Linked DNA regions of Roseimicrobium gellanilyticum. The protein of the gene in region 1 interacts with the protein of each later gene in a pairwise test. Links are inferred from orthologs where the notes say so. Each region holds a gene or a part of one and is shown in the gene's direction. Other genes may lie near its edges.

Evidence for each region.
Region 2: the proteins of lpdA (region 1) and odhB interact in binary tests that used the Escherichia coli proteins (3 or more experiments, as listed by UniProt). The link is inferred for Roseimicrobium gellanilyticum from one-to-one orthologs.

What each region holds. Positions count from the first base shown.
Region 1 is NZ_QNRR01000009.1:303,823-318,563, reverse strand. Bases 8,470-11,432 are described here. They hold lpdA (dihydrolipoyl dehydrogenase), read left to right. Parts: upstream 8,470-9,241; coding sequence 9,242-10,624; downstream 10,625-11,432. Other genes in these bases: DES53_RS23295 (hypothetical protein), read right to left, coding at 11,390-11,432; DES53_RS33160 (hypothetical protein), read right to left, coding at 10,765-11,274; DES53_RS23310 (DUF3857 domain-containing protein), read left to right, coding at 8,470-9,098. Outside these bases: DES53_RS23325 (MFS transporter), read right to left, coding at 1-1,217; divalent-cation tolerance protein CutA, read right to left, coding at 1,317-1,640; DES53_RS23315 (two-component system sensor histidine kinase NtrB), read left to right, coding at 1,793-2,950; more of DES53_RS23310, read left to right, coding at 3,087-8,469; more of DES53_RS23295, read right to left, coding at 11,433-11,776; DES53_RS23290 (YfbM family protein), read right to left, coding at 11,830-12,417; DES53_RS23285 (hypothetical protein), read right to left, coding at 12,514-13,158; DES53_RS23280 (putative quinol monooxygenase), read right to left, coding at 13,354-13,659; DES53_RS23275 (YciI family protein), read right to left, coding at 13,701-14,048; DES53_RS23270 (YciI family protein), read right to left, coding at 14,332-14,724. UniProt on the Escherichia coli protein: Lipoamide dehydrogenase is a component of the glycine cleavage system as well as of the alpha-ketoacid dehydrogenase complexes.
Region 2 is NZ_QNRR01000001.1:571,304-585,916, forward strand. The notes cover bases 2,372-5,206. They hold odhB (2-oxoglutarate dehydrogenase complex dihydrolipoyllysine-residue succinyltransferase), read left to right. Parts: upstream 2,372-3,129; coding sequence 3,130-4,284; downstream 4,285-5,206. Other genes in these bases: DES53_RS02330 (DKNYY domain-containing protein), read left to right, coding at 2,372-3,047; DES53_RS02340 (hypothetical protein), read left to right, coding at 4,355-4,750; DES53_RS02345 (hypothetical protein), read left to right, coding at 4,787-5,206. In the rest of the region: DES53_RS02320 (2-oxoglutarate dehydrogenase E1 component), read left to right, coding at 1-1,306; DES53_RS02325 (DUF3592 domain-containing protein), read left to right, coding at 1,356-1,778; more of DES53_RS02330, read left to right, coding at 2,226-2,371; more of DES53_RS02345, read left to right, coding at 5,207-5,407; DES53_RS02350 (suppressor of fused domain protein), read left to right, coding at 5,503-6,567; DES53_RS02355 (hypothetical protein), read left to right, coding at 6,620-7,084; DES53_RS02360 (hypothetical protein), read left to right, coding at 7,254-7,715; DES53_RS02365 (TetR/AcrR family transcriptional regulator), read right to left, coding at 7,730-8,341; DES53_RS02370 (ester cyclase), read right to left, coding at 8,338-8,769; DES53_RS02375 (GNAT family N-acetyltransferase), read left to right, coding at 8,926-9,381; DES53_RS02380 (DUF502 domain-containing protein), read left to right, coding at 9,571-10,464; DES53_RS02385 (LptA/OstA family protein), read right to left, coding at 10,514-11,368; DES53_RS02390 (beta strand repeat-containing protein), read left to right, coding at 11,769-14,613. UniProt on the Escherichia coli protein: E2 component of the 2-oxoglutarate dehydrogenase (OGDH) complex which catalyzes the second step in the conversion of 2-oxoglutarate to succinyl-CoA and CO(2).

The sequences.
Region 1 (14,741 bases):
AATGCATAGAGCGGTGTCATGAAGGCGCCGCCTGCCATGCCCACACCCACGAGCGCGATGTAGATGAATGGATGCACCGGCTGGATACCGCTCCAAAAAAGAGATGCGGCGAGGAAGTATCCCGAGAGTGGCACCAGCCCAAGCTCAATGCGCCTGCGGCACACGACCCCCGCCAACACGCTGCCCAGCATGATGCCAACCCCGAGCGAGGCGGGCATCATGGAGAGCTCACGAGATACCGCGGCGGGATCCGACGGGTGCAATTCATTGGCCAGCGTCACCAGGATGCTGCCAACCGCATTCGACATGAACCAGAAATACGTGACTCCGAGTGCCGCGAGCTTAATGGACCGCTGCGAGAAGAGCAGCTTGAGGTGGGCGAGATGCTCCGTCCAGATACCCTTGTGAAACTTGAGCGCCTCGTGCGAGGGCGTCTTCTTAATCATCAGCGAGCCCACAATTTGCAGGCCTGCAATGCCGGTGACGATCCACAGGAGCACCGTCACCGCATGCCAGGAGACGTCATGCAACTGTTGTGCCGCAAATGCATGGAAGGAGTGCCATAGAGCAGCCGTGCTGGGATGAGCATTCGCAAGCGGCTGCATCGCGTCCGCGAGCTTCACCAGGTCGGTGGCCGGCTGAATCTTCGCGGCAAACCAGAATCCTGCGAGCCCCATGCCTGCGAGGATGCCGATGAAGTTCGTCATTTGCAGCGTGCCGCTCGCGGAGCCCATGCGGCGGGAGCCGACCAGTTCCTTCACGATGCCGTACTTCGCCGGGCTGAAGAAGGCGGCCTGGGTGGCCAGGAGGAAGAAACAACCGAGGCTGAGCCACAGGGTCCACTGCGTGTCATGCAGACCATGCACCACGAGAAACAGGATGAAGATGGCCACCTGCACCACTTGCATCCAGAACATGACCTTCGTCTTGGAGAAGCGATCGCTCAGCCAGCCCGCCACCGGGGCAAAAAGGACATACGGCAGGGAGAAGATGGCTCCCAGATACACCTGCATAGAACTGCCCAAATCGGTGCCCTTGGCCACGACTGCGGCGAAGGCGACCAGCAGGATTTTTACGAAGTTGTCATTGAAGGCATTCAACGCCTGCACCGCGATCATGGCCCAGAAGGACCGCTGATTCTCGGCAGGAAGGTGGACGGCATTGTCCAGCTCCGGGGTGGCAGTAGTGTCAGTGACGGGGGCGGCGGCTTCAGACATGCGTCGGCCCGCATCTAGGCACAGGAATGCTTTTCAGAAAGGGAAATCCGGGCGGATCACCCGTTGCAGAGGATTGAAAAAATCGATGGGCCGATGGTATCACTCCTGACTCGTCATCTCCCTCACCCATTGCGCATACGCCGGCTGCACCTTGCTCGCAGGGATGGCGACAATCTCCGGCACGTCATAGGGATGCAATTCCTTCAGTCGCGCCTCCAGCGTGGGATACATGGTCCCCGTGGTCTTGATGAGGCCCAGTACTTCGCTGGCCGATTCCAGTTCGCCCTTCCACTCGTAGATCGATTCCACTCCCGGCAGCACATTCACACAGGCGGCAAGGCGGCCCTTCACCAGTTCCTGCGCGATGCGTTTCGCGGTTTCCGAATCTGGAAAGGTGCAAAAGACCACGACGATGTCCTCCATGACCACCATTCACGCTGGACGGGCGGATTGTGCAATGAAAGTTTCCCGCCTAAATAGGAGGTCTCTATCCGCATTGGATCCTTGGTAGGTTTGCCATTGTTTCCCACCTAAATCGTCGCCCCGTTCCCACTCCCTTTCATGTCCTCATCGAAATGAAATCCGGATTCTTCGACAAGATCGTCAAGCGCATGGACCGGCTCGAGCCGGCGGAGGTGCAGCGCTACCTAATCCGGTTGGTACAGGAGAAGGGGTTCTTTGAAAAGGTCTTTGAGGCGCTGCAGGAGGGCGTGATCCTCCTCGATGGCGAAGGGACGGTGACCTATGTGAACCGCGCCGCGTGTGGCTTCTTCGGTTTCGAGCGGGAGCTGATTGTGGGACGGAAGCTCGCGGAAGGCGTCCGCGGCTTCGACTGGGAAGCGCTGGCGCACACCGGCGGATCCGTGAGCCGGGATCTGGAGGTCTTCTACCCGGAGAACCGGTACCTGAATTTCTACGTCACCGCGATCGATGAGCACGAGGACCTCGGCTTTGTGATGCTCATTCGCGACGTCACCCAGTTCCGCAAGCTGACGGAGGAGAAAATCGAGAGCGAACGCATCACCGCCCTCACCCTGTTGGCCGCCGGCGTGGCGCATGAGCTGGGGAATCCACTGAACTCCCTCACCATCCATCTCCAGCTCATGGAGAGGAAGCTGAAAAAGCTCAAGGGCAAGGAGGTACCCCAACTTCTGGAAATGCTCTCCGTGGCCCAAGGCGAGATCAAGCGGCTGGATTTCATCATCGGCCAGTTCCTTGCCGCCATCCGCCCCACCCAGCCGCAGCTCCAGCGTACGCAGGTGAATGAGCTGATCCAGGAGGCGGTGAAGTTCCTCACTCCCGAGTTGGAGCAGGGTAAGGTGAAGGTGAAGCTCGACCTCGCCACCGGTCTGCCCTCCACCCCCCTGGATGCCGGGCAAATGAAGCAGGCCTTCTACAACCTCATCCGCAACGCCGCCCAGGCCATGCCTCATGGCGGCACACTCACCATCAACAGCAGCTTCAATGACTACGAGATGCGCCTGAGTTTCGCCGACTCTGGCAAGGGCATCTCCACCTCCAACATGAGCAACCTCTTCCAGCCCTTCTTCACCACGCGGAAGACCGGCACCGGCCTGGGCCTGCTCATCGTCCGCCGCATCATCCGCGAGCACGGCGGCGAAATCGAGCTGGAGAGCCGGGAGAAGGAAGGCACCACGGTGAACATCTACCTTCCCCTCGGGGAGAAACGCGTCCGCTACCTCGCGGGGCCGCCAGTGGTGGAGGAGCCCTGACCGATGGGGAAACGGGTTACTTGACGCGATTCGACCGTGGCTTCGCAACATTCTGTCCTCACAAGTTTCCCTCCTTGACTGGGGACGGAGGATTCAGGTATGCCGATGCGTGATGATGGTAAAATCTCTTATTTCCATGCTCGCGGTGTCGGCACTTTTCGGCACTGCCGCTTCCCTGTGTGCTGAGGATGTCTCACGCAAGCTGCCCGCCATCTATGAGCAGGCTCTCAAGTCCCACCTCACACCGCTGGAAGAGGTGCTGAAATCCCTGCCTGCCGTGCCTGGGAACGCAGAAGACGGCTGGGTGCTGCTCGGAGAGGATGTCCAGTACGTGACAGCGGATGGGAAACGGTTCCTGGTGGAGCACGAGGTCATCAAGGCCCTCACGGATGCGGGTGCGGAAGAGATCGCGCGGACCGTCCGCTCGTACACCCGCAGCAGGCACAAGATTCACCTCGCCCTCGCCCGCACCATCCAGCCCGATGGCACCCGCCAGGAGGTAAAACCAAGCGCCTCCTTCCTACAGTCACCCCAGCGCGAGGCGGACGAATCGCTGTACCACGACACGGGAGAGCTCGTCATCATCTTCCCCAACGTGAAGGCCGGATCGATTGTGGAGTGGATTCATGTCGTGGAAGAACACACTCCCCGCGTTCCGGGCCACCTGCAGACAGCCTTTGCTTTTGAGTGGGGCTGGCCAATCCACCGTCTGCGCAAAGTGCTGGACCTGCCGGATGAGTGGGCGAAGCGCGTGAAGATCACCCCCGTCGGCAAGGGAGTGCCCGAGCCCAACCCAACGGTCCAAAAAAACGGACGGACCACGATGGCATGGGAGCGCCAGCATATCGAGGCTGGCCGCGATGAGCCGAGTCGCGCGCCCTTTGACCAGACCGGTCCGCTTGTACGCCTCACCACTTTCAAGGACTGGAATGAGTTCCTCGATTGGTATGCACCCCTCACCAACAAGAAGACGGCGTTGGGCGAAGTACTCGAGACCGAGGTCGACAAGCTGACGCAGGGGCTCTCCAAGCCTCGTGAGATCCTTGATCGACTCGCCACCAAGGTCGCCAATGACGTGCGCTACGTGGGGCTGGAGTTCGGAGACAGCGACATTGAGCCTCACCCCGTGGCGGAAATCTGGGAACACCAGTACGGCGACTGCAAGGACAAGGCCAGTCTGCTCAAAGCGATGCTCGCGCACAAGGGCATCACGTCCCACCTGGCCCTCATCAATACAGAACATGTGGGCGGTGTGGAACGGCGCAGTCCCGGTGTGCGGGATTTCAATCATGTGATCCTCCGTGTGGAGCTGCCTGAGGGTCCCATTTTCTGCGACCCGACGCTCTCCGGCGTGCCGGCTGGCATCATTTCACCGAATGATGCGGACCGGGACGTGTTGCTGGTGAAGCAGCCCGAGCAATGGGAACGCACACCCGCCCAAGATGCGGGCACCTACTCGCTAGACTTCGAAGCCAAAGCCATTCCCACGGGGGAGATTTCCGGCTGGGCCACCCTCCGTGCGCACGGTTACATGGCGTCCCTTTATGCAGAAGGCGAGCGCACACGTACCAAGCAACAGCTCGAAGAGTTCCTGCAGCGTCGCATTGAGCGCTGCTACCCTGGTGCAGAGGTGGTGGATGTGAAGCAAGTACCCTCCAGTTCATCCGGCGTGTACGAGGTATCTGCTTACTTCGTGGTGCCGCCCTCCGGCGCTCTCACGCTGCGCTTCCCGTTTGATGCCGGTTTCCTTCCGGAACCGGGTGACGCGAAGAATCGCGAAACGGACTTTTTCCTGTGGCGCGATGTCAATGCGACAAAGTCCGTCGTCAAGCTTCCCAAAGGCTTCCGTCCATCCACGCTGCCAGCACCACAAGTGTTGAAGACACCCCAGGTGGAGGGCAAAGCTGCGTGGGAAGTCACAGAGGAAGGTCTGAAGGCCACACTCCACTTCGAGGTGAAGGCTTCGCGCATCCCTGCCACCGAAGTCCGGCAACTGGAGCAAGCGGTGGCGGCACTGAAAACCTGGCTGGACCGCCCGCTCACCCTGGAAGCAGGCGAGCAGGTCACAACCGCACCCACCGGAGATGGGCTTGGCGAGTTTCCGATGATGCCTACTGGCGCGGGGCAACTCCAGCTGGTGTACAGCCGGTTCCCCATCAACGGGAATCTGCGTCTTCGCCGTGCGGCACTGGAGAAGACACTCGAATATTTCCCGAAGGATGGGGCCGCCCAGTTCAATGCTCAAGTCCAGCTCGCGTATCTGGACACCCTTGAGGACCAGCATGACCGGGCTCTCCAGCGGTTGCAGGTTCCCATGGCAAGCTTCCGCGGCAGTGTGACGGTGGAAGACGCAGCGCTGGGTGACTACATCACCGGACTCGCCTACTCCAACAAAGGGGCAGATGCCGAGGCACTGGCCATCATGGACAAGATTGTGGGAGACAAACAGGTCTCTGAGTTTCGGCGCTCCTGGGCGCAACTACAGCGCGCCACCGTGCTCGCAAAGACGGACAAACCTAAAGCCATCGAGGCTCTGCTCGCGGGGTTGGAGCTGGACAGCGACAATCACGATCACCTGTTCATGGACCTCGCGGAACTGCGCCTGGAGGCTGCGCAAGAGGACACCTTCCGGAAGGAACTGGTGGGGTACCTGGAAAAGCACCAGGAGGGCGCACCCCTGGTCATGCAGAGGTTGGCCGCGCTGGCCGTGAGCTGGGCTCAGAGCACACCGGAAAAAGCGGCAAAGCTTGTCGCCATCCTGGACGGCGCAGACGAGAACCAGACTCTGGGTCAGGAGTATGCCGACAGCCTCAAAGAAGCGCTCCTGGCGGTGAACTCCGGCAAAGGCTATGCACTCGCACGCAAGCACCTGCAGGAATGGATGAAGAAGCATCCCGAGCAGGTACCGGGTGCAACCGTACCTGCGGAGCTGAAAACACCGGAGGCCTTTGGCGAGAAAATCGAGTCCCTGCGGAAAGCCGAAGACCAGACGAAGGTCATGACTGAGATCATCCGCCTCTCCCTGGAATGTCTGACACAGTTCGAGCCAGGCGAATGGTTCGAGGACCGCTTGTGGAGGCTGGGCACCTATGCCGACTACATGGATCTGAACGACGACCAGCAGGAGTCTCCCCCCGTCCTGGCAGCGGTACTGGAGGCGTGCGACCTGCTTCCCCCCGGGTCCAAGGCAAACTCGGAAGGACGTTTCCTGCGCGGGCGGCAACTCGTGCGGGCGGAGAAACTCGAGGCGGCCGCGACGCTGCTCCAGGATCTCTCCACCAGCAAGGATCTGGACCGTGACTGGCACATCACCGCGATCCAGCGGCTGGGCATGGTGCTTGTCCAGCAGAAGAACTATGAGGCGGCCCTGAAGAACTGGGACCGACTGGAAGACTACCTGAACTACGCTGCAACGGCGGACGATTTGCTTCGGGCCACGCTGCTGTCCCTACAGATGAACCGTCCCGCGCAGGCGAAGAAGTATCTCAAGCTGATGACCCAGATGAAGCCCGAAACCAGGGGCGATGCAGAAGCCAAGGAGCAACTCGACTCCCTCCTGGAACTGGCGGCCGATGAACAAGCCATGCAAGCGTGGTGGGATGCCTCTGCAAAATGGTGGCCGGAGTGGCTGTCCCTCGAGCACAAGCATGGCACTCCGGTGCCTGAAGGGGAACTGATTCTCCCCCTGATCGGCAGCGCCGAGGAACTGGGTGGGGTGCTGGGAAATCAGGCGCGGGCAGGTCAGAAAAAGGAGTCCTTCGATACCATTCGCAAGCTGGTGCATGCAGGCAGGTGGGACCCGCGCTACGCCGCAGAGGTGGCCGGAATGCTGGGCTACCTCAATTCCATTCGCATGAGCGAAGTGACCCCGGAACTGAGGAAACTCGTGGTGGCCATGGAGGGAGCCGGCGGCATCAAAACGGCTTCGTACCGCCGTCGCCTTCAGATTTGGGCCGCCGCAGTCCTGATTGAATCCAAGCAGGCCCCCGCCGCTCTAAAAATTGCAGATGCCTTCTTCGCCGGAGAGAGTGGGAATCCAGATGCCATGACCACGGCCATGGCCCGCCTTCAGGCCACCGCCGCACAAGCCTCCGGAGAGAAGCTGGCGCCAGCCGCCACCCAGTTGGAAAGGCTGCTCGCCACGCAGGGGGCCGTGCCTGATGCAGTGCGGGCGGCGGCAGTCTTCGACCTGGCGGGTGTCTACTCCAAACTCGGAAGACCGGAAGCGGAAATTGTACTGCTGGAGCGCGAGCTGGAGCACCCGGCCGTGACCAAGACTGACTCTGCGATCGAGTTGCTCAAGCAGCGGCTGGAGGTGCTGCGGGAGGGCGGTGGCGCTGGTGACGCTCCCGCCCTCGCTGCCAAGGCCTGGCTCGCTGCTGGCAAGACAGGTTGGTATGACCATGCCCGTCCCAAGGATATGCAGGACTCCAAGGCGGAGAATGCTGACAAGACCATCGCGACGGCCAATGGCCTGCTGCCGCTGGAGTTTGTAAAGCTCTGTCTGCTGATCACCCAGGACTCCAAGCAGGCGGACGCCTCGCGTATGGATGCGCTGATCCGCCTGGGGTGGTACACGCATGCGGCGCTGCCATCCCTGGAAGATTCCGGCCCACGCCTGGAGGCCGTCCTCTCGGAAAAATCCCTGCCCCGCCGCACCCGTGGCCTGCATCTGGACTCCTTCCTAAGGAATGCGTACGTCACCCAGGATCGCGAAGCCATTCGAAAGTTCGGCAACCACCCCGTTCTCGCCGGACTCCAACCGGAGGATGCGCCCCATCATGACATCTTCCGCCGTTGGGCCGCTCTGGAGCCCACAGACCTGGCAGGGCACAAGGAATTCGGTCTTGCGCTGCTGGAGAAACAACTGACCTACTTCGAATGCGAGGCCCTGAAACGCTGCATCATGGCGCTCGCGTTTGGTGGCAAGGATGCCGACGCCCGGGCTCTCTATGAAAAGCTGGGACATGCCCGGTTCGAAGACACCAAGGACAAGCCTCCGCTCCAGCTCGCCGCGCTGAAGATGATCAACCGGGCGAAGAAACTCCTGCCCTATCAGGAGGAGATGAAGGCTCTGTACCTGAAGCATCGTCCCCTACCCGCCGGTCCCCCTCCCGTGAAGCTGGCCTGCAAGTCGGATGTGCAATTCAACCTCTCCGAAGCGGATGCCACCGCGGTACGCGAAGGCTGGCTGAAAGACGGCACCTGGCCCAGGCACAGCCTCGACTTCTGGTTCGACCTTACCAGCGACCTTCCCCACAGCGAAACACGCGAAAATCTCGCGTTTGCCCTGCTGACATTGGCCCTCGAGAAAGCACCGGAAGACGGCGACCGCGCGCAGCTCATCATGGGCAGCAGCGGCTATGTGGACATCGACAACCCCGCCGCGAGAGAGAAGCTGGCCGCCATACTGAAACCGTACCGCAACCGCCCAGATGCGCCGCTCACCGCGGATTCGCTCAAGACGCGTGATCTGCTGGTGCAGATGCGAGTGGGTGAGACATCAGACGGATTCACCGTGCTGACCTCTTTGCGCGATCCGCGCAACCTGGGTCGCACCCGCTGGCAGCTCTTCCGCAAGCTTTATGCCGATCAGGACAAGGCTGGACTCAAGCGCCTGGTGGAAATGACCAGCGTGGATGAGTTGATGTCACCGCTCTACGCTGGCCTCATGACCCGTATCTACCTCCTGCTGGACATGAAGGATGAAGCGGAGCTGGCCACGGAACAGGCGCGCGGCACCATCTATGAGAGCATGACCCGTGGCTGGGTGGACCCGGACAGGCGCACTGCTTTCATGGGGCTGCATGCGGCGGAAGCCATCGGGGAGCCGGATCTAGTGCCCGCTGTCATGGCCCAGGAATTGATCCCTGAAACGAAACACGAGCGGGAGAAGCTCTTCCTGAGCCTGCTGGAAGCCCGGCTGCGCAAAGATTGGGAGGCCTGCGCGAAGCACGCAGCGGAGGGTGCCAGGCTCTATCCCACCTTTTACGACTTCTACCTGATGGGAGGCCTCGCCTTGGGCAATCTGGGGCGCGGTGAGGAAGCGGTGAAGGCCTTGCAAACCTTTCTGGACCATGTCCATGATGACCCGGATTGTGTACAGGCACGCCAGATGCTGGAGCGCTTCTCCAAGAAGCAGCCCTGAGGCGTAATCATTGGCAGGACAGGAGGTCCAGGGCAGCGGCGGGGTGGTCGAACACCACGCCGCGCCTTGCACTCCCCTGCTCCGTGCGCTACGTCCACACCCCCACTCACACAGGACACTTTCCCTTCTACTGACTACTCATCATGACCTACGACCTCATCGTCATCGGCGGCGGCCCCGCGGGATACGTCGGCGCCATCCGCGCCGCCCAGCTTGGCAAAAAAGTGGCCTGCGTGGAGAACGACCGCGCTGGCGGTACCTGCCTGAACTGGGGCTGCATTCCCACCAAGGCACTCCTGAAGAACGCCGAGCTGTACCACACCCTCACGCATCGCGCGGACGAGTTCGGCCTGAAGATTGACGGCATCTCCTACGACTGGAGCAAGATCGTGGGCCGCAGCCGCAAGGTGTCCGACAAGCTCTGCGGCGGCATCGAGTTCCTCTTCAAGAAGAACAAGGTGGACTACATCCGCGGCACCGCCGCCATCCCGGCTGCGGGCAAGGTGGAAGTGACGGACAAGGACGGCAAGAAGACCTCCTACGACACCCAGAAGATCCTGGTGGCCACCGGCGCGAAGTCCCGCCCCATGCCCGGCCTGCCCTTCAATGGCAAGACCGTCATCGGCAGCCGCGAGGCGCTGACGCTGGCCGAGCAGCCCAAGGAAATCCTCATCGTGGGCGCCGGCGCCATCGGCATCGAGTTCGCCTATTTCTTCAACGCCTACGGCACGAAGGTGACCGTGGTGGAAATGATGCCCCGCATCCTCCCCGTGGAAGATGAAGAGGTGAGCGCGGCCCTGGAAAAGAGCCTGAAGAAGGCCGGCATCCGCATCCTGACGAACACCAAGGTCACCGCCTCCAAGGACCATGGTGACAAGGTGAGCCTGACCGTCGAAGGCGCGGCCAACGAAACGCTGGAGGCCCCCATGTGCCTCGTGGCCATCGGCGTGGTGCCCCTGCTCCCGGAAGGTGTGGAGCTCAAGAAGTCCGAAAAGGGTGGCTGGCTCGACACCGACGCCAATTACGAGACAAGTGTGAAGGGCATCTACGGCGCCGGCGACATCATCGGGCCGCCCTGGCTCGCGCACGTGGCCAGCTACGAAGCCGTGCACGCGGTGGAAGGCATGTTCAAGCCCGGCCACAAGCCGAAGAAGGTCACCACCTTCCCCGGCTGCACCTACTGCCAGCCGCAAGTTGCCAGCATCGGTCTCACCGAGGCGCAGGCGAAGGCCAAGGGCCTGAAGTACAAGGTCGGCAAGTTCCCCTACCAGGTCAGCGGCAAGGCCCTCGCCATCGCCGAGACGGAAGGTTTTGTGAAGATCATCTACGGCGAACCCCACGGCGAAATCATCGGTGCCCACATCATCGGCGCCGAGGCCACCGAACTCATCGCTGAGATGAGCCTCGCCGTGACCATGGAAGCCACCGCCGACGAAATCGAAGCCACCATCCACGCGCATCCGACCCTGGCCGAGATGCTCAAGGAAGCCACCGAAGTGGCGGAGGGACATCCGATTCATATCTGATCGAAGCGCGGAAGAGCGAGACAGCACTTCCTGCAAGAGCACCGGCGCAAGCCGGTGCTTTTTTGTTTGCCGGAGCTTGGAAGTGCCGCCGCTACCACACGCCAGCTCCACGCCACGTCCTTCCACTAAGGCCGCAGTCGTTAGTGTAGTGGCGGCCTGAGGTGCGTATAGATGACACCCAATCCGGTGGAATCGTATAGGTCCCAGCTGGCATTCTCCTGCCGAACAAAATAGTCATCCGCTCCAAGGACAGTACGCCACTCTTCAACGAGTTCTCTGAAGGCAGGCAGTGTGAATGTCGTCGGACAGAGGTCGGTGGGGAAAAAACTAAGCTCCACCTCATACTCGGAATGATCGCTGAGATCCCAATCCACAAAGCAAAGAAGCCTCTGAATGATCGCAGAATCACTCCGAAAGACTCCGAAAGAATGACCACAAGAGGATCCGAACAACGTCTCCCAATCGTGTACCTTGAGAGCTTCCGCCTGATCTTCTCCTTCCGAGTCGGAAAGACTTTCGATGCTGTACTTCGACAGCAATTGTTCACAGAACGCAATCAACCGCCACCGGGCAGCGGGGCGAAATGTGATATCCCTCGTGCTCCCGTCCCGCTCCAGGAGATATTTGAGAACTTCAGTGGAAGGATACATGGAAGTTAGGCTCTCATCTCAGTGAGCGTCACCGTACACTTTTCGTTCTCTCGTGCCAAATCACTCATACGTCTTCAAACACACCCGGCCATTTTCTCCTGGCGTCAAAAGTGCTCTATCGTGAGTATTCCCACCACTCCCGCAACCCCGGATTCCGCCGCTGCCAGAAGATGCCGTGATAGTCTTTCTTCCTGGTCTCGCGCCAGATCAAGAAGGTGCTCAAGCAGACACACGCGATGAAGACCGCAGGCCATCCAGGCCAGTCCGTGATCAAGGTGCACGCGGCAAGCAGCACAAAGGTGCCGGCCCAGGTGAACTCGGACCCGCGGGCGATGCGGAAGACATTGCAGAACAGAAAGAAGTGTCCCACGACAAATACCACGGCCACACCGGCCCACCAGATGACAGAACCGAGAAACCACGCGGTCGCTGCGCCAAGGCACAACACCACCGCATCCATCGCGGAGAAGCGAAAGCCGGGGCGGAACTGAGACTGGGGCATGGAGGTGGGGCAATGAATGAATGCGGGCGTAATGAAACCAGGACATCCCTGCCCTAACTGAAGAATACCAGCAGCGCCCACTTCTTCTCCACGGTTTCACGAACAAACTCTCTCATTTCGCAAAGAGTTTCCCAGATGTAGGCCACGCCCTCTTCACCGTCGCGCTGCCAGATTTGCGGATACACTCCAGCTGTGTCCATCTTCTTCCCATCGTAACGCAAGCGAACGCCATCTTCAGTCTGTGCCTCCAACACCGCCTGGATGCGCTGCACCTCCTCTGGCTGGAACAGGCGAGCGCCTGTCTCTTCCCGGTCATCACCGGCGGGAGTTCCACCGTGCATGATGAATCCCTCCGGGAAGTCTCCTCCTTCTGCGGTGCCTGTAAGAATGAAGTGCATGCCCTGCCAGGCCTTGTCGGTATCACCTTCGTCCTCTCCCTCTCTTGGTTCCAGTGACGGAAGCGACTCCGACTTCGACTTCGGCTCCACCTTTCGACCAAAGAGTCTCGATAAAAAACCGCTTCGCTTTGACGACGCAGCGCTTTCTTCAAAACCCAGCAATGCGTGCATCAGCTTCGGATGCTGCAGCAGGAGCGCAGCATTTGCTGGCGATACACGGATGTACGAAAGGACAACTCCCATGGCGAAACGATGCGCGCGGAACCGTCCGCATGTCAAACACCGCCACACGCCAAGCCGGCAAATACACTCGGATTTACTCTCTCCTCATCGTCCAGCTCAAGGCTTGTGCACCGTCTTGAGAGAGCCATCATCCAGAAGCTCCATGATTACTGTTTTACCGTGACCACCTTCCGTTTCCACCCTGAACTGGAACCTCGAGACATCGATGGCGTCGGGCTCGCCGACATAGAGGCAACTTCCCTGCATCGTGCCGAGGTGAGTCGAACCGCTCCAGACCATCCGAGGAGTCGCAGAGCCGTATCCTTCCACCGTGACCATCTCCATGTTTATCACTGGACCGGGACCCGAAAAAAATCCTTCGCCAGAAAACTTGTGTGCGAGCTGCACCACCACCAGCAGCTCCCGACCTCCCTTCGAACGGCGCGTCTGCGCAAACACGAGAGGAAACTCAGACACCTCACGTTTGATGCCAAGCTGACCTGCCAGGGTTTGCCAGGCCGCAGAAGGTGGAATGACCACCGCTTTCCCCAAGTCATACTTCTTCGCCAGCGTCCGATAGCGGAAATCTAGGACAGGAACCCGGTAGTTCCTGAAGAAGACGATGTCCGCCTTCCCCGGCATGAGCTCCAACGGTCCGCCATGATCCTGCCCGCATGATTTCATGACGATGACAGCAGCGCCCAGAAACAACACACCGATGACCAGACTGAAAAGTCCCTTCTTGGTGCCGGATCCGCTCATGGCATGATAGGAAGACGACCATGCCGCGGCTCGGGTTACGCATGAAACATTCAGCGTACAGCTCCAGGGCCCTCGCGTATCCGGAGTCCATGTCATTGGCAGATATCGACGCATAACATCTTGAGCCGTTGCATCTCGAGCTCGAGTACACCGGCACAAACGTGTGGCGCAATTACCTCGTTTCTCACCTGCCGCTCACCCCTTCTGCCACACCAGACCTGCTGGCGAAATCTGCGGGGGCGCGGCCACGACTTCACCCACCGCTTTCAGATAGTCTGGATACCACTCGCCAGCGAGAAAGGCATCCATGGCCTCCTTGCTGCTGTAGAGCTGGAACACACAGATGGTATCTGGGTCACCCTCGTCATAGCAGAAGTAGTAGGCCTCGTGCCCCGGATTCGCGGCGGCACGCGGCTTCACAAAGGTTTCCCAAACCCGTCGCACGTCATCGCGACATCCCGGTTTGGCTTGATGGCGGATGAAGAGGGCTTGCTTGCTCATGATGATGCGGGGCTTTTCTTGTTGCCAGCTGACAGACCTCTTCACGCCTCCGGGCGATCGCAATGCGCCACTGGCCGTACCTCCACCGCGATGCGGTAGTTCAGAGCTGGGCACGCCCGGGCGCATTCCACGGCCTCCTCCAGGTTCTCAGCATAGATCGTCACGTACCCGCCCACAATCTCCTTCGCCTCAATCATTGGACCGTCCACTATGAGTGCACCATGCGGGCCGCGAAGCACCTTTCCGGTGGGCTCCAGTCCATGCGTTGCAACCACCTGGCCCTTTGAATTCATGGACTCCATCCATTTTTTGAAGTGTCCCATGATCTCCTCCATTTCACTGGGTGTAGGGGGCGGTCCGTCACCATAGGGGTGGCGAAGCAGCAGCATGAATCTGGGTCGGGCATCGGTGGTGCTCATATGATGGGGTGGGAAAGATGAAGGAAAGCAGCTGCCCTCCCGGATATGACGAATCACCCGCGCCAAATGGGACAACAGATGACGCAATATACGTTTCTCCTCACTCCCGCCCGATGGATTGGGAAGGGCATTCCTCCATTCTATTCCGAATTCCCTACCAAACTCCGTTCACGAACCAGCCGGTGACAGGCACCCCCGCTGAACTCTCTGCTTCTAAAAGAATCAGTGGGGAGTCGCGTCGTTGCTTCGTGAATCAATCACTGGCCGCCCCACAGCAGGCGACTACCGGCCGCACCTCCAGGGTCATGCCGTACTCCAGCCCGGGGCACGCGCCGGCCAGTATTGCGGCCTGATCGAGATTTTCAGCAGTGAGCATCACATAGCCGCCGACAATCTCTTTTGCCTCAATGAGTGGCCCGTCCATCACCATGGTGCCCCGCAGCACTCTGCCAGCGTTCGTATCCAGACCATTGGTACCGATCACGTGTCCTCTGGCCTCCATGTCATCCATCCAAATCTTGAAGCGCCCCATGATGACCTCAAGCTCCTGCGGCGTGGGCGGGAGATCTTCCCCGTGCGGATGGCGCAGGAAGAGCATGAACTTGGGCTTGGATTCGACTTCGGTGGATGTTGGGGCAGCATTCATGGCGGTGATCAGGATGA
Region 2 (14,613 bases), on another replicon or contig:
TGCGCTGCAGAAGGAACTCGAAGGCAATCTCGAACAAGGGTTCTCGGACCTCGCTGAGGAAGAAAAGACCAAGGGCAGCAATCCTTTTGAAGGCAGCACCGCTCAGCCGCAACCACGCTACACGCATGATCCGGTGAATACCGGTGTGCCCGCTGAGAAGTTGCGCAATCTCGGCCTGAAGCTGGTGGAACCTCCGCCGGATTTCAAACTGCACCCCACCATTGAGAAGCGCTTCCTCGCGGCACGTAAGAAAGCGCTCGAGACCGGCACCGGCTTCGATTGGGCCCATGCCGAAGCTCTTGCATTCGGCTCCCTCCTTTCTGAAGGCACGGGTGTCCGCCTCAGTGGTCAGGACTGCCGTCGTGGCACTTTCTCGCAGCGGCACTGCGTGCTGTATGACAACAGCACCCGCGAGCGCTACATCCCACTGCAGAATCTGGCGCCTGAGCAGGGCCGCTTCTGCGTGTACAACTCTCTCTTGAGTGAGGCCGCCGTGCTCGGCTTTGACTACGGCTACTCGCTCCTCGCGCCGAACGTGCTCATCTGCTGGGAAGCCCAGTTCGGTGACTTCGTGAATGGCGCGCAGGTCATCATCGACCAGTTCATCAGCAGCGCCGAGAGCAAGTGGCAGCAGCCCAGCGGTATCGTGTTGCTTTTGCCGCACGGGTTCGAAGGTCAGGGGCCTGAGCACAGCAGCGCCCGTCTCGAGCGCTTCCTGCAGCTCTGCGCCGGTTGCAACATGCAGGTGGCGAATGTCACCACCCCCGCGCAGTACTTCCACCTGCTGCGCCGCCAGATGAACCGCCCCTTCCGCAAGCCGCTGGTCATCATGACTCCCAAGAGTCTGCTGCGCCATCCGCAGGCCGTGAGCAAGCTGGAGGACATGGCCGATGGCACCGCCTTCCGCGAAGTGCTGGACGATGACGCCCTGACCACCGACCCCAATCGCGTGACCCGCCTCATCTTCTGCTCCGGCAAGGTGTACTATGATCTCATCAACTTCCGCAAGGAAAACGACATCAAGAACGCTGCCGTCATCCGTATTGAGCAGCTCTATCCGCTGAACGTGGACATGATTGAGAAGGTGGCCGCGCGCTATCCGCGCGCGCAGAAGAAGTGGGTGTGGTGCCAGGAAGAGCCGGAGAACATGGGTGCCTGGACCTTCATGCATCATCGCCTTGAGGAGATGACGAATCACGTGCTGCGTTACGCAGGACGCGAGCGCGCCTCCAGCCCGGCGGCTGGCAGCAAGGCCATCCACACGCACGAGCAGGAGCGCTTGGTGGAAGACGCGTTTAGCGTGTAAGCCACGGCGCTTTTAGTCACAGTCACTGGCAAGTTTCCAGCCCCCTCCCATGAAATTCTTCTCATGGGGGCTGCTGGGCGCGGTGTTGGTATTTGCGATTGGTGTCGCCCACTTGGTTTACACCATCCAATGGGTATCGCGCGCCGAGCGAGCCATCGGCAAAGCAGGGCACACCAGTTTCACCAAAAGCACCGTTTCAAAGACACCCGGCACCTACACGGTGTACGTGACCTATGCCACGAAGGCAGGGGAGGGGAAGACCGTGGGGCTCAGTGTCTGGTCACGGGAGAGCTACCCTGAGGGCAGTGCTGTCCCCGTGATCTTCCATCCCACGCAACCGGGTTCGACCCGGCTGGATACCTTCGTGGACCTATGGCTGGTGCCCTCCGTGTTGGTGCTCTGGGGTGTCTCCTGGCTGGTAGGATGCTGGCGGAAGTACAAGCGAGAGCAAGCGGAAGCTACCGCGAGCTAGGACAACATTAAGGCAGGAGAGACGAGGTTTCGCCAAAGTGGTGCACGCTGCCCCTAGCGTGAACCGTCGCTATATCCCAGATATTTTACGTCCCCACCGCATGGCCAAGGTGGGATGCAGCATTGATAAGCCCTGCGACACTCCTCTTCTCTACCGCTTTGCGTGCCTAATACACCGGTGGGGAGCCGCTGCGTCGGCTTCCTAATCAGGAGGGCGGAGACGGTGTGGAACTGGTGTGTGGCAAGCCGCTTTCGCCCGGATGCTCCGCCCCACCTCCGCCCCCGAAAATTAGGAGGCCGACGCAGCGGCCCCCTACCAGTCAACAGGTAGGCGGCGCCATGGACCAGAGGAGCACGGTAATTCTTCTTTCACCCTGATGTTACATCCCATCCCATCGCGGGATGACGAGCCACTTGCGCTTCTCCCCACCCAGCATTCATTCATCCCATGCTGAAAAGCCTGCTGCCTTCCTGCGCCCTCGTCCTTCTCCTCAGCTCTTGCGGGGACGGTAAGCCCGGTGCGTTCGACAAGGCGGGCTATCATGTGGATGGGAAGGTCGTCTGGTATCTGCAAAGCTGGACCAGCTCTCCCTTCCAGGTTGCCGGAGCGGATGTGGCCACCTTTGAGCATCCCCTGCCGAAGGGCGAATCCAGCTACGCCAAGGACAAGAACCACGTGTACCTCAGCGGTCGCGCGCTGAAAGACGTGGACCCCGCCACGTTCGAGATCCTTGATGGGCGCTATTCCCGCGACGCCAAATACGTGCACCGCGGGGAGGAGCGCATCTGTGATGACCCGGCAAACTTCGAAGTGCTGAGCGGTAACTTCGTGAAAAACAGCAAGGCCGTCTACCGCCTGTACCCCCAGGTGGAAGTGCAGACCACCGACGTGGCAAACTTCCGCCTCCTGTCAGACGCAGACTACTACTCCTACTTCGCGGACAGCCAGTATGTGTACGTGAACGGCAACACCGTAGAGGGTGCCATGCCCGCCAGCTTCAAGGTCATCAAAGGTGGATTTGGAAAGGATGAAAAGCAGCCCTTCTACTTCGACAAGCCCATGCCGGACGGCACCCTGCTGGACAGCTTCGAAGTGCTCGATAGCCCCTACGCGCGCGATGCGAAACGGGTGTACTTCATGGGGAAAATCGTAGAAGGCGCGGACCCGGTCACTTTTGAGGTCACGGATGCGAAATTCCAGCGCGGCAAGGATGCGAAGAACCGCTACGAACAGGAGAAATCCGTGCCCGCCAGCGCGGGAAATCCGTAATTCATCGTGCATGTCGTCACGATGTTTTGATCTTCACTTTGCGTGGCGCGGAAAGCTCCTCTAGGTTCGCATTCCCATTCCCATGTCCACTGAAGTCAAGATCCCCACGCTCGGCGAATCGATTGCCGGCGGCCTCATCTCGAAATGGCACAAGAACGACGGTGATGCCGTCAAAGCCGGAGACGTGCTGCTCACGCTGGAGACGGACAAGGTCGCCCAGGAAATCGCGGCTGAGGCGGATGGCGTGCTGCGCCAGAAGGCCAAGGAAGGGGACGAAGTGGAAGTGGGTGCCGTGGTTGCCCTGATTGAAGCCGGAGCCGCTGCACCTGCCGCCGCCGCTCCTGCTCCCGCGCCGAAGGAACCCGAAAAGGCAGCAACCCCTGCCCCGGCAGCCAAGGCCGCCGAGCCTGCTCCCGCTCCTGCCGCCAAGAAGGAAGAGGCTCCCAAGGCCGAGGCAGCTCCCCAGTTGAAGCTCGTGCCCAAGCCCGAGGCAGAAGCCGCTCCTGCGCCGGCTCCCAAGCCCACTCCTTCACCGGAAGGCCGCACCACGCGCAAGAAGATGACCCCGCTGCGCCGGAAGATTGCCGAGCAGCTCGTGAATGCCCAGCGCACCGCGGCCATTCTTACCACCTTCAACGAGTGCGACATGTCCGAGGTCATGACCCTGCGCAAGGTGATGCAGGATGACTTCGTGAAGAAGCATGGCGTGAAGCTCGGCTTCATGTCCTTCTTCGTGAAGGCCGTGGTGGATGCTCTCAAGTCCGTGCCGCAGATCAACACGCGCGTGGATGGCGACGAAATCATCTCCAACAATTTCTATGACATCGGCGTGGCCGTGGGCACCGAGAAGGGTCTCATCGTCCCTGTGATTCGTGACGCGGATCAGAAGTCCTTTGCTGACATCGAGAAGGACATCATCGCCTACGCGAAGAAGGCCAAGGAGGGCAAGATTGCCATCGATGACCTCACCGGCGGCGTATTCACCATCAGCAATGGTGGCGTGTACGGCTCCCTCCTGAGCACTCCGATTCTCAATCCTCCGCAGAGCGGTATCCTCGGCCTGCACGCCATCAAGGAGCGTCCGGTCGCTGAGAACGGCCAGGTCGTTATCCGCCCGATGATGAACCTCGCGCTGAGCTACGACCACCGCGTCGTGGATGGCAAGGAAGCCGTGACCTTCCTCATCCGCGTGAAGGATTGCATCGAGAAGCCGGCGAGGTTGCTGGTGGGGGTGTAAGCCTGATGGCGGGCAATGCCCGTTTTACAATGCCGGATCCAGTGTGATGAATGGGCGAAGCAAATTGCGCATGAATCTCCTTCGCCTGGCGGTGGGATTGGGGTGTGCGTTCTCGTTCAGCTCGTGTGTGATTTACGGTCACCGCGAGCGTGTGGTGCGGATAACAAATCGTGACACAGGCAAGCCAGTGGGCGAGGTCAGGTTCCGCTTCACGCACGCTGTCCCGGCCGTGCATCTTCCCAAAACGCCGGAGCCCATTGATGTGCTGCTCGGCCCGAACGGCGAGGCCAAGGTGCGCTTTCCTGTGGTGATGGGATGGGCTCGCGTGAATGGCGCTTCTGCACTATTGCATCCGGAAAACATTCGTGAAGGGGGATCGTTTGAACTCGAGAAGCAGCCAACCGTACGGTCTGAACGTTTCAAAACGACCATGGTGCTTGAAATTGAGAAACCGCACCATCCATAGCGTGCATTTCGGAATCTCGTACTGCTGGATGCACGCATGAAAGGTTGTCTCCCCAGTCTGGTAGCCCTGGTCGTGGTGGCTGCGATTCTTGCCACCGGCCTGGTGCCGGGATACATCGCGAGCAGCATCTTTGGAGTGGAAAACAAAGGGGTAATGGCCATCACCGCGGGTGGCATTGCACTTGCTCTTTATGGCATCTACCGATGGCTCATCTATCTTCAGGATAGAGAAAAACGAGTCCTGTCTGTTCTCACCGATCCTGTGTTCGGCGAAGTGAAGCAACTTCGTGACCACTGGGAGGCTGACCAACCCATCAGTGAAGGTGGAGAAGCCGTTGAAATCTGGGGTGACGCCTTGGCTCCGACATCCGCGCAGACCTCGACCTTCACGAACATACGAGAACGTTGGCCGGCGTTGCTGGCTCTTTGTGTGGAGGCGGCAAACAACCTGATCGCCTCGGTCTATCATAACGAAAAGGGGCCTGTGCCATCCGTCAAAGCGGAGCAACTCAACTTGAAAACCGTGGCTTTGGATGACGGAAACATCGGAGACTTCACGCTCATGTTTGAGCTGCCCTCAGCGGTGAAACTCCTGCCGTGGGGACTGGACGTGACGTTTGAGAATTTTGTCGTGGTTGAAGCTTCGGACAATCACTGATTCCACAATAGGCATCTGCGGAAACCCAGGGTGGGTGCCTGGGTGTCGTTGTTTTTCCTTGAGGTTTCAGTCCCGGTGTTGCTTCATTCAATTGCATGAGTGAACCCGAAGTCCTCCTTCACGACGTCTCTCCGCATGGAAATCTGGAAGCTGTAGTCGAACAGGACCATCGGGTGGCGCATCTCTACCTGCGGGCGACGGAGAATGAGGACTTTGGTCTCAAGTCCTGCTGGGTACGCAATATCGCACCTGCGCCCGATGAATTGGACGTGGCAGGAATGCAGGAGGGCATCGCTCCGATGCTGCCGAAAGAGCATTGCGCGTATCCCCAGGGGCAGCCGCCGTTGGATGCTGGCCGGCTTCGATTGCTCTGGCTTCCCGAAGGCGATGGTGTGGTGCTGCTGGAAGATGACGAGATGCTCGCGATCATTCCCGGATGGAGCGGGTACAAAGACTTTGAAGGTTATGCCCGCGACTGCGTAGGGGAGAGCAGACTCTGCTGGAAACTGGAGAGCAATGTGGAATGGGACCGACGCATCTCTGAGGCCGATGCCTACTGGAATGCTTGGGGGGAAGAGTCGTCACCGTGGCCGGAGTGCCAGGATGCGTTTCTCGCCGCCTATGAAAAGGTCTTGGGACCACATGCCAAGTACTATGGCATCGATGGTGACAACTGGCCCCCCAAGGCCATGATCCGCATCGACCACGCAGATGGGATCTATCTCCTGACGCTGGGAGTGTCCCTACGCCCCCAGCCCGAAGTGGAGATGTACTACGAAGACCCAACGGACTTTCGGAGATTCGAGCTGGCCGCCTGCCTGCCTTGTGATGTTTCGGAAGAGAGCGTCGGCCGTTTTGCCGACTACCTTTCCGGTCAAGCTTCATTGCCGTGGACGAACTTCACCTTTCTGGGTCATGGACACACCGTTCCATGCGATGCATTCGCCGGTGATGACAAGCTGGAGCAGTTCAAGTTTGTGCTGCTCGCGGAGAGCCCGGCAGGAGCGCCCGAATTGAACACACCCCGTATGAGCGGAGAAAAAGTCTCGCTCTTGTGGGCCATCCCCATCACCGGGGACGAGCAGGCTCTGGCTCAGCGTGAAGGCAGCGCGGCAGTGTTGGGACAACTGGAATCGCTGCTACGACTCGCCTCCGATTGAGGAATCGTCCCATTGGCAATATGTTCAAGAATACCGAACCCAAGTTCTACCCATGAAAAAGACAGCCCCTTGGATCTTGCTGGCATTGGTCATTGCATCGGTGGCCGTGTCGAAAGCGGTGGAGCCGGACGACTCCTGGCACGAGGTGAAGATCCGTCATCTGGATGCCACCGACGTTGCGCAGGCCCTGGTAAAGGAAAGCGAGGATCTGGCAGAGGCCCTGGTAAGGATTGATGTGCGTCGCAACAGCATCCTGTTGGATGCTGAGAGTCCGTCCTTCGGCGCTGCGGCCAAGAAGCTCGCGGACCTCGATCAACCTCCCAAGCTGGTGATCTACAAAATGGAGATCACAGAAATGGTGACACGAAACGACAAGACGAAGGAGCGTATCGTGTTCCGCCCGACGATCCACGCGATGGAAGGCAAGCCTGCCGAAGTCACCCATCAGATCGACAAGGAAAGGTTGCTGAAAATCTCCGTAGTCTCAACGATCACCTCAATCGCGAAAGGTCGCTAGGTTGACCACTCTCCAGTGCCTTCATATCCCGGCTTGAAGTGTCGGGCCCTTCCTCATAGCATCTTCAAGCATGAGACGTCGTCTGCTTGCCCGGGCCGCGCTGGCCATCATCATCTGGGTTTCCATGTGTCATGCGGCGTTCTTCCCGCTTTCGCTTGAGGAAAAGAGCATGAAGGCGGATCTCGTCGTGGTGGCTGAAGTGATCTCGGTCAATCGTCTTGCCTCGAGGGAGATGTTGGTCACCGAAAAAGAACGAGGTCTCTATCTGGGGCCAACATCCATTGCTGTTGTCAAAATCTCCGCGCTGTGGAAGGACTCGGGGCATCTGACCCGATTCATCACAGACGGTTCGGGCGACAAGCTGACGCAGGCGATTTTCGTTCCCTGCGACTACACTTTCGATGAAAGTCCCTCCGACCTGACGGTTGGCCGACGCTATGTCCTGTTCTTGGATGCGCTTGGTGCCAACATGTTTCATCCCATCGATCCCGCTTCCACGCATGTTCTCCACGAGGGAAGGGTCGCCACATTTGGGGTGAATCATTCTCCGGGTGAAGACTTCACGCAGCAGTCGCTCACCTTGGAGGAATTCAAAAAGCAGGTGATGAACGCGATCGGTGTGAAGAAATAGCGGGTTGCGGGTTGCTACTTCTCCATGGCCGCCCTTACCAGTGCTTTCACCGCCCAGCTCTTCACCTTGCGTGCGGTCTTCTCGTCCACACGCAGGACATCGCGAAATACAATCATCGACTCCGTGCCGAAGATGACGGAGAGCGCAGCGCACAGCTTCTTGTAGTCCGCATCGCGGAATCGATCGCGTGAGGTGGACAGCGCCGCCTCGATGAGCGGCAGTCGTCGGTTCTGCCGCACCGGTGCGGCTCCATCTTGAGTGCGACTGGCAATGCTGTGCGCCAGCATGACACGCAGTGAGGCTTCATTCTCATAGGTGACGCGGTGCATCGCGGCTTCGGCCTTGTCGATGCGTGCTTCGGCATCGGCGGAGGTGTCGCCATCGAAGAGCGTGTCCAGCACTCCCGTGGCAGCGTCCGCGGGCGCTTCGGCCAGCAACGCTTCCACATTGGCAAAGTAGCGGTAGGCGGTCGCTCGTGAGACGAGCGCCTCCTTGGCAATCTCATCCATGCTGGGCTTGTGCCCTTGCTTGATGAGTTGACTGGCCGCACGCAACAGGTCCTTGCGCGTGCGCAACTCCCGGTTGCTCGGGCTCGACGGGACGGGCTTGGCGGGGCTCTTCTTCATGCCGCGTTTGCAGGAGCGAGTTGTTGCAGAATGGAAGCGAGGTCCACCCACACCTGTTCCTTCTGAATCTGACCATCGTCGCGAAACTCCAGCACGTGCAGCAGACGGAAGGAGAGGGGACGATTGTTTCCTTCGATGCCGAAGGGACGCCCAGGAGCGCGGCCTTCCCAGAGGGACTCATCCACCATGAAGTTCTCGCCATACTTGCGATTCAATGAGGTGGCCTTGCCGTCAGCGAGATCGCTGAAGAGCGTTTCATAGAAGCCACGGACGCTGGCATGATCGCGGCTGGGTCCGGTGGGCCAGCCGACGATGTCATGGGTGACGTCCTCGGTGAGCGTGGCGAGCACGCCCTCCACGTTGTCGCTGGCTTCGTGGCCGAAGTGTTCATCCAGCTTTCGATCCATTTGGGCAGGGGTGAGCGGCATAGTGAGAAGTCGGTTGGTTTGTGCGGAATATTGCTATGAGACGATTGTCGCATTTCAAGAAAAAGTTCTAAATTGCACCTTTGTTGATGCGGAATTCCCTCGAAGCCAATGGAAGAGACATGATAACTTTCCTCAACGGGTGCATCTTCTTTACCCATGGCCGTTACCATCAGGCTTCTAGGAAGCGCTGACGCAGCTCTGATTGCGACGGCGGCGGATGTCTTTGATCACTGTCCACAGGCGCATCTCACCGCGGAGTTCCTACAGGATCCACGGCACCACTTGATTGCTGCCATCGACGATTCGCAGTTGGTGGGCTTCATTTCCGCCGTGCACTACGTGCATCCGGACAAGCCTGCGGAACTCTGGATCAACGAAGTGGGAGTTGCTCCTTCGCACCAAGGGCAGGGCATTGGGCGCCAGATGCTGCGTCTTGTGTTGGAACATGGGAAGAAGCTCGGATGCGTGAACGCCTGGGTACTCACGGATCGAAACAATCCTGCCGCCATGCGTCTTTATGCCGGTGCCGGCGGGGTGGAGGCGGAGAAGCCGGCAGTGATGTTCGAGTTCGGCCTTGAAGGAGGTGAGTCGATCACAGAATCGCAGCCATAGGATATCGTCGTGTGCTCCCTGAACCCTTGGTCGCATCGGGCTTGCCAATTCTTCGTGCAGAAAAAAATGCCGACATGACCCTGTTTCCCACAAAGTCACCTGCCCATTGAAATTTTGTCCTTCCGTATGGCGTGAACATTTCTAGAGTATTGAACCAGGGTGGCTGTAGGTCTGTCAGCCACAGAGAGCATGTCTGACCCCCATTTCTCAGCATCCCCCATCCGCCACCCCCTAGTGTGGGTTCGCAACAAGTTCCTTGCGGGCTTGGCGATCGTCATCCCGTTGGTGGTGACGTTCTGGATTCTGAGGCTGGTGTACGACTTCATTCGGGGTCTGAGTCAGCCGCTGCTGGAGTCCTTTGCCGGGCTGTACAACCAGACGATGCCCGACCCCAATCTTCATGTCGACATCGCCAGCCCGCACTTCTCCCAGTTTGTGAGCCTGGTGGGCTTCCTCATTCCCATGGGGCTGGTGGTGGCCCTGGGGGTCATGGCCACGAACGTCATCGGTGTCCGGGTGGTGTCCGCTATGGACAAGCTCCTGCTGAGCATCCCGGTCATCTCCTTCATTTACAAGTCGCTGAAGCAGGTGATCGAGGCCTTCCGCGGCTTCGGGGGCACCCGCAGCTTCAAGAGGGTCGTGTATGTGGACTACCCTTCGCCTGGTATGAAGCTCATTGGGTTCGTCACCGGTCAGTACGACGACCCGAAGACGAAGAAGAACATGAGCTGTGTCTTCCTGCCCGGCGCTCTCAGCCCCATGACCGGGTTGCTGATCGTCACTGAGACCTCCCGACTGGAGGACGCACCCTTGAGCATCGAGGACGCGATGAAGATGATCTTCTCCGGCGGACTTATCGGCCCCTCATCCGAGGAAGAACAGAAGGCCAAGGCTGCTCGCAAGCCGAAGTCTTCCAAGCATTCAGAGGCCAGACCCCAAGTCGCGCAGAATCCCGACTTCGCACACCTGCCTACCGCCGAAGATTCGCTGGATACGTTCGTTGACCCTCCCACGAGCGGTGCCGGAGGCAGTGCCGCGCCGGACAAGCCGGTGCTTGTAGGAGCAGGAAACCGGGAGCGCTAGGTCGGCCACGCCGATCTGCTGTTCCTGCGGTGGGGAGGGGAGAGGCTAGCTAGTTGCCCGCACCCTGACCGGCCTCTTCCATAAGACGCTTTGCGACGCGGGTTTGAGCCCGGCCTTCTGTAAGCATCTTGCCCGTCTTCGGGTAGAGGAGAACGCGGGTGCTCTGCTCAGCGGCAACGAGCTCCTGGCCCTGGCCCTGAATCTTGGGCCAACCGGTCATCACGAGGGTGCCTTTGCCAGGGTCGTAGACCGCGTTCTGCGACTGGCCGCGATACCGCTTTTCCGGGGGGACGCCGGTAAGTTGCACGTTCACTGCACCTTTAGCCTCCATCATTTTAAAGGACGTCCGGTCCTTACCCAGGTGTACCACCAGTTCTTCCCCAGTGAGATGGAACTGAGGAGAGCTGAGCGAGACGCGCCCACGAAACACCACTTTGAGGTTGCCCATGTCGACCCGGGTTGCTTCGTCTGCAGTGATGTGAAATCCAGAACCGGATTGCACGGCTTCGAATGCCAGGTCTTCAGGGGCAGGTTGTTCCCTAAAGTCCCCAATTTCAGGCAATTTCGAAGATTTGGCGCGCGGAGCGGCATTTCCAGAGTCAATCCAATGTGCCCGGGGGAGGGCGCGTGCTCCAAGGGGGCGTTGGCCGACGTCTTCGCCGAGCGGACCGGGGGCGGAACCGTCGTCCTTGGCCCACGCAAACCTTGAGTGCTCAAAGGTCAGTTCCCCAGATACCGGGGGCTGCACACCAACGGCAGTCCTTCCGCCGGCATAGTTTGGAACCTGCTGAATTTGAGAGGTTCGCGTGCCTTTAGTAAAGCTGTCATTCTCCACCTTCACGAGCCAGCCCGAGATGGCTATCAGACTCAACGGCACAGCGATGAGGTAAGTGGACGGCGTCACGACGTGGGGAATTAATAATTAACCGCAAAAGGTAAGCTTTTCTTAAGTTTTTGTCAATACAAAGCCATCCGAAGGGGTGTCTACAGGCCTGCTGCATGCTGGAGTGCGGGATGCACGGGGGCCCAAACATGGAAAAATGTTCAATTAAGTGCAGGAAATAACTTGTCCTATTCGTTGGGTTTCGGTTTAAAATCGTCCACAAAATTTGCACATTTTGGGATACTAGAACAGTACAGCGTCATAACTTGGTAATCACAGATGCATCAACCGGTCTTGGACTTCGTTGCCCGAGGGAATTTCCCGTCGGGTCTTTCTGCTGTGGTTCCCTGTGCAAACGCCTCGGCCGCTGAGGTTTCGAGCGACAATTTTTTCACCAACAACCCCCTTCAATCCTGAACCTATGAGAACACTTCGACGCTATCGCGCTCCTATCGGAGGTCTCTTGATCCTTGTGATGGCCGTATGGCAGATCGCATCGCCATTGAACGCTGCAACGCTGGTCTGGGATGTCACCTCAGCAAACGGTCAGGTGGACAATGGCGGCGGAACGTGGTCTGCGGGTGGGGCCGGATGGACGGCAACCGGGGGGGCTTCCAACACTACGTTCACGAATGGTGATCATGTCATCTTTGGTGGAGTGGGAACACTGGGCACGGCCGGTTCCATTTTGCTAGGTACAGACGTCACAGCGGCGAGCCTCACCTTCGGAACGGTTCCCAATCCTGCCCATCCTTTCCAGTATTACACCATTGCGGGCGGCGGGAATGATCTCACCATCAGCGGTTCTGGGTACAGTGCCACTTCGGCCGCTCCTGTGGGCTTTCTGGCGAATGAGTCGGCTGCCGTCACGTCAGATGTGGTGCTGGGTTCCTCGCAGAACTGGCTTGCAGCTCTGTTTGAGTCATTGAGCGTGGATGGCGTCATCAGTGATGGCGGCAATGTCTTTGGTATCGCCAAGGACGGCAAGGGACTGGTTTCACTGGGGAATGCGGCAAACACCTATACGGGCCAGACTTCGGTGTTGAATGGAACGCTGGTGCTGACGGGGGCAAATTCGGCCGGCGCCGCGACCTCCACGGTGCAGGTCTTTGGCAATCGTACCACGGGGGGCGGCACCTTGATGCTGGCCACTGGAAATCTCCAAGGCTATACCTTCACTCGCAACATTGTGGCCAGTGGACCTGGTGTTGCCACGGCAAACTCCATCACCACGGCGTTGAATGCGCTCGGTCTCGGTTCAGTCACCAGTGTGGGGAACAACACCCTCACAGGTTCCCTCACGCTCACTGGCGCGTTTGAACAGCGGGTGTCATCCGGAGCAGGTATGTTCACCATCGCCGGCCCGGTGACCCTGCAGGCTGGTCAGGAGAATATTTTTTACGGTGCGGGCAATTTCAACGTTACTGGCCAGATCCAGAACACTTCGGCCGGTATCATCAAGACCGGTGGCAGTGCCATTGCCAGTACGCTGATCCTTTCCAACAATACCAATGCCTACTCCGGTCGTCTGCGTATTGATAGTGGCACGGTGCGAGTGTCAGATGGTGGCGCCTTGGGGACGAGCACGGCTGCAAACGCCATCGAGTTCAACGGCGGCGGCACTTTGGAGGTCCGTGCGGACGCCGGCACCATCGGCACCTTTGCAAACAAGAACCTCAGTACGGCGAGCAACAACGGCACCGTATTCGTGGACCGTGCCATCGGCGGCACCGGATTGAACCAGGTTGTCGACTTTGGAGCTTTCACTTTCGGCGCCGTCGCCCCCCGGACACTTACGCTCAACGGCCGCAATGGCTATGGCTTCTCCATCGGCACGGCAGGAGTCAACATGGCAGGGAACGGCGGAGGGAACGCCACCTTCACCTCGAGTTCGATCAACGGTAAGGTCACGATTGATGGTGACATCACCGTAGGTGACGGCACTGCGGGAAAATTCGCTGTATTCAGCACCGCAGGTGACATGACGTTCAACGGCTCCGTCTTGTCTACTGGAGCTGGTGGCTCAAACAATTTTGCCAAGCAGAATACCGGCACCCTGTTTTGGAACAGCACGGTGGCTTCCACGATTACCGGAACGATCCGCATCGATCAGGGCACGTTGTCGGTGAGCAATCTTGCCAACTCGTTTGGGTCGACGGTTCAGCTCCAGTTTGGCTCATCCGCCACTTCCACCACGGTGGGCACTCTCACCTACACCGGAGCGGGTGAGACTCTCTCCAAGAACATCAATGTCAGTGGCACCACTGGAAGCGCCGTTCTTAACGCCAGCGGTACCGGAGCCCTTATTGTCATCGGAACAGTTACAGCGGGAGCGGCCGGAACCAAGTCCTTCTTCCTTGGCGGCACCAGCACTGCGAACAACGAGTTCCGTGGCGCGTTGCCTGCGGCCAACCTTGCCAACCTGACGAAGCTGGATGGAGGTTCCTGGACGCTGTCCACCGGGGCTCATCTGAATACGGGGCCGACCACGATTGCCGGTGGCACGTTGCGGGTCCTGGCTAATAGTGCCTCCGGGAATTCCACGAACCTTGCGGACACCTCGAATCTTGTGTTCGGACAGGATCAGATTGGCTCTGTCCTGCTCAAGGGCAACGGATGGGCTGGCGGTACCTTTGTGTATGAGTCAGGCGCGAGCGGAACCTCGGAAACTCTCGGGTCGCTGGTGCCATCAGCGGGTGCAGGCACCATTCGCATTGTGAACAACTCTGCGGGGACGGCAAAACTCCTTTTCAGCGGCTTGGGCACAGTGGCAGGCGGTTCCAGTCTGAACTTCGAAGCGGCTGGTACTGGGGTGAACGGGGTCAATACCTATCTGAACGTAACTGGATTGGCAGCGGGCTTCATCAATTCCCACATCTATTATCAAGGGACCCATTTTGCCTTCAATGATACCACGCAGGGAGCCACGAATTTCTTCTGGCGCGCTCCTGTCTACGGTGCTGACGCGGGTTTCACCACCAGTGCAGCGGCCCTCACTGCGGGTTCGCACAATGAAATCACTGGCAATGTCTCGAGCGGAGCTCTCTCCATCAATTCGCTCCGTATCAATGGGGCGCAGACCTTGGATCTCACCGGTTCTCTGACCATCACAAACGGTGGTATCATCCAGACCGGCGGTGCTGGTGTCATTGCCCAAAGCGGGGGCGGTTCCTTGACCACGGGCGGAACGGGAGATTTGGTGGTACGGGTCGCTGGCGTATCGGACACGCTGAATCTGGCGGTGCCGATTTTGGCGACCACTACGG